3 regions of the Arthrobacter jiangjiafuii genome follow, and region 1 is predicted to be linked to each of the others. Evidence: predicted binding sites of a transcription regulator. Region 1 holds the regulator's gene; each other region holds the start of a gene.
What was found. The regulator LexA, encoded in region 1, represses DNA repair genes until DNA is damaged. The targets are predictions, from matches to a motif close to TCGAACANNTGTTCGA.
Positions count from the first base shown of each region.

Region 2: KKR91_RS15985 (LexA family protein) is a predicted target of LexA. The motif match lies at 1,125-1,140, and genes of this name have one in related genera.
Region 3: ruvA (Holliday junction branch migration protein RuvA) is a predicted target of LexA. The motif match lies at 1,383-1,398, and genes of this name have one in related genera.

Region 1 is NZ_CP076022.1:1,254,327-1,256,586, reverse strand. Features, by position in the region: gene KKR91_RS16980 (LysM peptidoglycan-binding domain-containing protein) at 29-283, opposite strand; gene lexA (transcriptional repressor LexA) at 866-1,696, shown strand; gene KKR91_RS05915 (ATP-dependent DNA helicase) at 1,886-2,260, opposite strand, start outside.
Region 2 is NZ_CP076022.1:3,398,114-3,400,373, reverse strand. Features, by position in the region: gene KKR91_RS15990 (Y-family DNA polymerase) at 1-616, opposite strand, end outside; gene KKR91_RS15985 (LexA family protein) at 680-1,111, opposite strand; gene KKR91_RS15980 (TetR/AcrR family transcriptional regulator) at 1,215-1,790, opposite strand; gene KKR91_RS17145 (DUF2867 domain-containing protein) at 1,787-2,026, opposite strand.
Region 3 is NZ_CP076022.1:2,200,875-2,203,134, reverse strand. Features, by position in the region: gene KKR91_RS10355 (YebC/PmpR family DNA-binding transcriptional regulator) at 1-694, shown strand, start outside; gene ruvC (crossover junction endodeoxyribonuclease RuvC) at 702-1,307, shown strand; gene ruvA (Holliday junction branch migration protein RuvA) at 1,420-2,049, shown strand; gene ruvB (Holliday junction branch migration DNA helicase RuvB) at 2,051-2,260, shown strand, end outside.

The DNA.
Region 1 (2,260 bases):
CCGCGGTGCGGATCGAATGCAGAATGCGTCAGCGGGCGACCGGAATAAACAGCTGAACTCCGGCAGGGATACGGTCATCGCTCAGGTTGTTCAGTTCAATCATGTCGGCAACAACGGCCCGCGGATCCCGGTCTGGTGCGTATTCCTGTGCGAGCCCCCAGAGAGACTCGCCGGGTCCGACGCTGACCTGGACTGTCCGGGTGACGTCCGGTCCGCCGTTGGATGCCATGGCCGGAGCTGTGAAGAACCCGAGCATGGTGAGTGCGGCCGCTGCGGTGAGCATCGCAGGAAGGCCAATAAGCACCAGGCGCCCGCGGCGGGTCAACCGCAAGGGTGCAGCCGGGCTGGCCGGGCTCGCCGTATCAAGGGCAGATGGATCTCCGGCGGACGGAACTTCCGAGGTACTGCGAAGTTCCGAAGCGGGGGAAAGTCCAGGGGTAGTGAGAAGTGTAGGGACGGGCATAACATCACCTTTCCGGCTCGATCGCTACGGAAGGAACCCGAAGCTGTATTCGAACATTTGGCGGCCATCTCGCATATTTTCGTCCCCGTATCCTGCTGGGTCGAAACTATGTTCGATTCCTTGCTGAGTTATTTCTAGCACCTATCTACTAACAAAGTCGAGACTCACTCGAACAAATGTTTGAAAAGCTTCCCCTACTCGCCTAGCGTTGTACCAGTAAGAGGTTGATCCGGTGCCAGCCGGCTGACCCGGGACAAAAGTCCCGCTTCGGCCGATATGGAACACTGAACCACCTGCCTCTGACACAACGGCCGGCGCGGCTTGCACAGCGTTCCGGCTGCTCCACCATTCACCGACCAGCTCCCGGCCAACCCGGCCAGCTGACCCGAAGGGAAACCCACCGTGGCCCGCAGGACTGTTTCCGAAGACAGCACCAATCAGCCAGCCGCCGCAGCCGTGCGTCCCAAAGGGCTCACCCCCCGGCAAAAAACGGTGCTCGAGATGATCCAGCGGTCCGTTAGCACCAACGGGTACCCGCCCACCATGCGCGAAATCGGCGACACGGTGGGGCTGGCCAGCCTGTCCAGCGTGACCCATCAGCTGGTCCAGCTGGAGAAGCTGGGCTACATCCGCCGCGACCCCAAGCGCCCCCGTGCCATGGAGATCCTTATCCCCTTGATGCTGCGCGACGGCAAGGCTGAAGATCCGGCAGCGGGCGGATCAGCCTTCGGCACAGGGGTTTCCCCGGACACGTCGGCCGGCGGCCGGGCCCAAGGGATCGCAGGTAACGCCGAAGGGCGCTCCGGACAGGATTATTCCGCACCGCTGGCCTCGGTCACCGAGCTCTCCACCTCCGTGGATACGGCCATGGTTCCCCTTGTCGGCCGCATCGCCGCAGGCGGGCCGATCCTCGCGGAGCAGGTGGTGGAGGACATCATGCCCCTGCCGCGGCAGCTGGTGGGTCACGGCGACCTCTTCATGCTCAGGGTCTCGGGTGATTCGATGGTCGATGCGGCAATCTGCGACGGCGACTGGGTGGTCGTCCGCCGGCAGCCCACCGCCGACAACGGCGACATCGTTGCAGCACTGCTTGACGACGAAGCCACAGTGAAGACCTTCCGGCAGCGCAACGGCCACACCTGGCTGCTGCCCCAGAACACCCGCTATGAGCCCATCGTGGGCGACCACGCGGTGATCATGGGCAAGGTAGTCTCCGTGATGCGCTCGCTCTAGCAGCTTCTCCCGGTTCGGCGGCCCACAAAGGGAACAGACGCCAGAGCCGGACAATCCCGCAGAGGTTGCAGATACAAAAGGCGGCCGGATGGATTCCGGCCGCCTTTGGCGTATCCGCCTTTGGCGTCTGCCCACGCGGATACTTCCGAACACGTTACTTCCGCACTCTGTCCCTTCCGCAGGGATCACTTACTTCCGGGCGGTGCGCTGCACTTCCTGCCCACCGGACTGTTCCGCAAGACGGCCCAGGACCTTGAGCACCACAGAACGGTCAGTGGTGGACCAGAACGGGGGCAGGGCGGCCCGAAGGAAACTGCCATAGCGCGCCGTCGCCATCCGTGAATCAAGGATGGCGACCACACCGCGGTCGCCGGAGGCGCGGATAAGGCGTCCGGCTCCCTGAGCGAGCCGCACGGCGGCATGGGTCGCGGCAACGGACATAAAACCGTTCCCGCCGGCCTTCGCCACGGCGCGGGTGCGCGCCGTCATCAGCGGATCATCGGGGCGCGGGAACGGAATCCGGTCGATCATCACCAGCCGGCACGAGTCACCGGGCACGTCAAC
Region 2 (2,260 bases), 1.4 Mb from region 1:
TCTCGATGCCGAGGGCATTCAGCCGTACCCCGTTCCGTGACCCCACACCCCACAGCCCGGTCACCGGAACCCGGGACATGATCCGGTCGACGACGGCGGGATCCAGGGCGTCGAGGTTGCAGACCCCGCCCATGTGTGGATTCTGCTTGGCGATCCGGTTCGCGAATTTGGCCAGGGTTTTGGTGGCACCGATTCCCACGCAGACCGGCAGGCCGATGTTCCGTGCCACCGCGGCGCGGATGTCGGTGCCGCGGCTGCGCAGTTCCGCGTCGCTGCCGTGCAGGTGCAGGAAGCACTCATCAATGGAGTAGATCTCCTGCTCCGAGGAAAACCGCGCCAGCAGCTGCATCACCCGCGAGCTCAGGTCCCCATACAGCTCGTAGTTGCTCGAGCGCTGCACCAGTCCCAGTTTCGGGGCGGATTCAGCGAGCTTGAACCACGGATCCCCGGTCTTGATGCCCAGCGCCTTGGCCTCATCGGAGCGGGCCACCACGCAGCCGTCATTGTTGGAGAGCACCACCACGGGAATGCCGGCCAGCTTCGGGTCAAACACGCGCTCGCAGGAAACGTAGAAGCTGTTCACATCCACCAGGGCGAACCGCTGCTGCTCAGCCACGGCAGGCTCCGGGGCGGCGGGGCCCGGCGGCTGGACTTCCGGCAGCTGAACTCTCGACAGTCCTCAGACGTGGTGCAGGCATCGGGTCACCACGCCCCAGACGGACAGTTCGGCCGGATCGGGCACGCGGATGTCCGTCGATCCCGGGCTGTCCGCGTGCAGGAAGATGCCCTGTCCGGTGAGGAGGAGCCGGCGGATGATCAGCTCGCCGTTCAGGACGGCGACGACGACGGACCCGTCCTTGGGCGTCAGGGACCGGTCCACGATCAGCTCATCGCCGTCGCTGATCCCCGCACCGTCCATCGCATCGCCGGAGACGCGCATGATGAAGGTGGCGGTGGCGTCGCGGATCAGGTGCCGGTTCAGGTCGATCCCGGCGTCGTAATAGTCCTGGGCCGGGGACGCGAAACCGGCCGGAAGGGTGGAACCGCGGCCGGGCTGGGGGTCGCCGGTGCCGCCGGAACGCGGGCCGGGCTGCGAGGAAAAAACCGCCACGGAACACCTCCCCTAGAACAAAGTTTCGAATGCTAACAGGTTAGCACCGCACGCCTCTGCCTGGACCTCGCTGCTCTGCACGACCTCACTGCTCCGCTGGACCTCAGTCGTCGTCGAGGCCGATCAGATCCATGAACAGGCCGTGCGCCGCATCCGCCCCGGACCGGTCCCCGGTGAGCAGCAGGTCGAAAATGAGCCCGTTGACCACGCCGAGGGCCAGCCTGGCCTGGACCGGAGCAATGGCGGGGTCGCGGCCGGCCTGCACCAGGCTCTCGGCGAGGATATCGATCCATGGCGTCACCAGGGTGTCACGGAGTCCTTTGGCGTGCCGTTCACCCTGCATCGCGTGGGCGGCCAGTTCAAAAACCAGCGGACCGTACGCGAGGGCCTCTTCCACCACTTCGTTCCAGAAAGCCCGGGTGGCCGTGCGGGGCAGGCCGGTGCCGACGGAGTCCATCAGTGCCGCATAGGCCAGCCGCTGCCGCTGTTCCACGGCGTCGACGACGGCGGCCAGCAGCCCTTCCCGGGAGCCGAAATGGTAGTTCAGCATCCGGTGGCTGGTGCCGATGTTCGCGGCCAGGCTGCGCAGGCTCTCGTTGTGCACGCCGTTCGCGGCGAAATACTCCAGTGCGGCTTCCAGCAACTGCTCGCGCCCGCTGCGCCCCTCAGCCACGCTCATGCCTGCCCGGCGCCGTCGCGCCATTCCTGTCCGATGCCCCGCAGCAGGGGCGGGTAGACCAGGAGGTGCCGAAACGGGGTGATGGCTGCCATGTAGGTCCGGCCCAGCAGTCCGTTGGGTTTGACGAGGACCGCCATCTGGCCGTGGTGAGAGCTCGTGCCGCCCTCCACCCAGCGCAGGTGCAGCACGCCGTGGACGGTCCGGTTCGCCATCTCGGCAGCGAATTCGTCTTCCAGAAGGTAGACGGGGTGAACGGGAGCCGGGCAAAGGCTGGGCCGGAGGGTGCGGCGAGGAGGCCGGGGGGAAGCCGGTCACGCAGGGTCGGCACCCGGTGGCCGACGCCGTCGTCGGCGCCGTCCCAGTGGAGCAGGGCGCCGAGCTTCCAGCGGATGGCGAAGAGGAGCCGGGCAATCCGGGAGGGGTTGTCTCCCGTATCCCCTGCGGCAAACAGCCGGACCAGTCTGGGGAAA
Region 3 (2,260 bases), 950 kb from region 1:
TGCCAAGTCGTTCGCCAAGCTGATCAAGAACATCGAAGTTGCCGCCCGCGCCGGCGGCGCCGACATGGCAGGGAACCCCGGCCTGGAACTCGCCGTCTCGAAGGCCAAGAAAACCTCTGTTCCCATCGACAACATCAACCGCGCGGTCAAGCGCGGCGCCGGCCTGCTGGGTGAAGCGGTCGACTACCAGACCATCATGTACGAGGGCTACGGCCCGCAGGGCACCGCACTGCTGATCGAGTGCCTCACCGACAACAAGAACCGCGCCGCCTCCGAGGTGCGCCTGGCGGTGACCCGCAACGGCGGCAACATGGGGGACCCCGGATCGGTGGCCTACATGTTCACCCGCAAGGGCGTGGTGACCCTGCCCAAGAAGGACCTCACCGAGGATGACCTCCTGATGGCAGTGCTCGACGCCGGCGCCGACGAGGTCAAGGAATCCGGAGAGAACTTCGAGATCGTCTCCGAGGCAGCAGACCTGCGGGCCGTCGTTGCCGCGCTCGACGAGGCAGGCATCGAGTACGACACCGATGAAGCCGAGTTCCTTCCCTCCATGCATGTGGAGCTGGACGCCGACAACGCCCGGAAGTTCCTGAAGCTCGTAGACGCAGTGGAGGACCTGGACGACGTCCAGAACGTGTACTCCAACGCCGACATTCCGGCCGAGGTCTTCGCCCAGCTCGAAGACGACTGAGCCGCGGGTGAGCCTGCGCGTCCTGGGTGTTGACCCGGGCCTGACCCGGTGCGGCCTGGGCGTGGTCGACGTCGAGCGCAACCGCCGCGCCACCTTGGTGGCCGTTGGCGTGGTCGGCACCGAGGCGGGAACCGCCCTGGACGCGCGGCTGCTGGTCATTGCCGAGGCAATCGATCTTTGGCTGGACACCCACAAACCCGATGTCCTGGCCGTGGAGCGGGTTTTCAGCCAGCTCAATGTCAGCACCGTCATGGGTACCGCGCAGGCCTCCGGAGTGGTGATCGCGGCTGCTGCCCGCCGCGGCATCCCGGTCGCCCTGCACACTCCCACCGAGGTCAAGGCGGCGGTCACGGGATCCGGCGGCGCCAACAAGGACGCCGTGGGCAAAATGGTCACCAAAATCCTGCGGCTGGACGCGCCGCCCAAACCCGCAGATGCCGCCGACGCCCTGGCGCTGGCCCTCACGCACGCCTGGCGGCGCGGCGTGGCAGGACCGGGACAGACGACGGCGGGATCCGCCTCGGGCGCACGGGCCATCGCCAGGCCGCCCACCGCCGGCCTCACCCCGGCCCAGCGTCTCTGGGCCGAAGCCGAAGCCCGGGCCCGGCGCTGAGCCTGCGCACACCCCGGACCGCCTGCTCCGCAGCGCGCCGGAACCGGGGAATCCGCCCCGCGCACAGTAGGGTATTCGTAGATATGTTCTATACAGCCCCTGGAGTTTTGTCATGATCGCATCCCTGCGCGGGACAGTAACGCACGTTGGCCTGCACTCGGCAGTGATCGACGTTAATGGTTTGGGGATGCTGGTCCAGGCCACGCCGCAAACCCTCGGCTCCCTGCATGTGGGCCGGGAAGCACTGGTCCAGACGGCCATGATTGTCCGCGAGGACTCGATGACCCTCTACGGCTTCACCGACCCCGACCAGCGCGAAGTCTTTGAAACCCTGCTCAGCGTCTCCGGCGTTGGCCCGCGGATCGCCCTGGGGGTCCTGGCCGTCCACACGCCGGAAGCCATCCGTGTGGCTGCTTCCACCGGCGACGACAAGGCCTTCAGCAAGGTTTCCGGCATCGGGCCCAAAGGCGCCCGCCGCATCGTGCTGGAACTGGCGGACAAGCTGGTGCCGCTCGGCACTGCCGAAAATCCCGCTGCCGCGCATTGGCAGGACCAGGTGCTGGCTGCCATGACCGGCCTGGGCTGGACGGAGAAGGACGCCACTGCGGCCATCGACGCCGCCGTCGCCGAGGCTCCGGAAATCGCCGCCGCCGGCAACGTGGGCGAAATCCTGAAACTGACGCTGCGCCGCCTGGGCACCGACGGCGCCCGCGCCCGCGCACCCCGCCGGCAGGTGAACTAGCGTGAGCGCCCAGCCCGGCGACGGCCTGGTTGCCGCCACCCCTGACCCGGACGACAAGGCGATCGAAGCCGCCCTGCGGCCCAAGAACCTGGACGACTTCGTGGGGCAGAAGCGGGTCCGCGAGCAGCTTTCCCTGGTCCTTGAGGCCTCCCGGCTGCGCGGCCGCAGCGCCGACCATGTGCTGCTTTCCGGCCCGCCGGGCCTGGGCAAG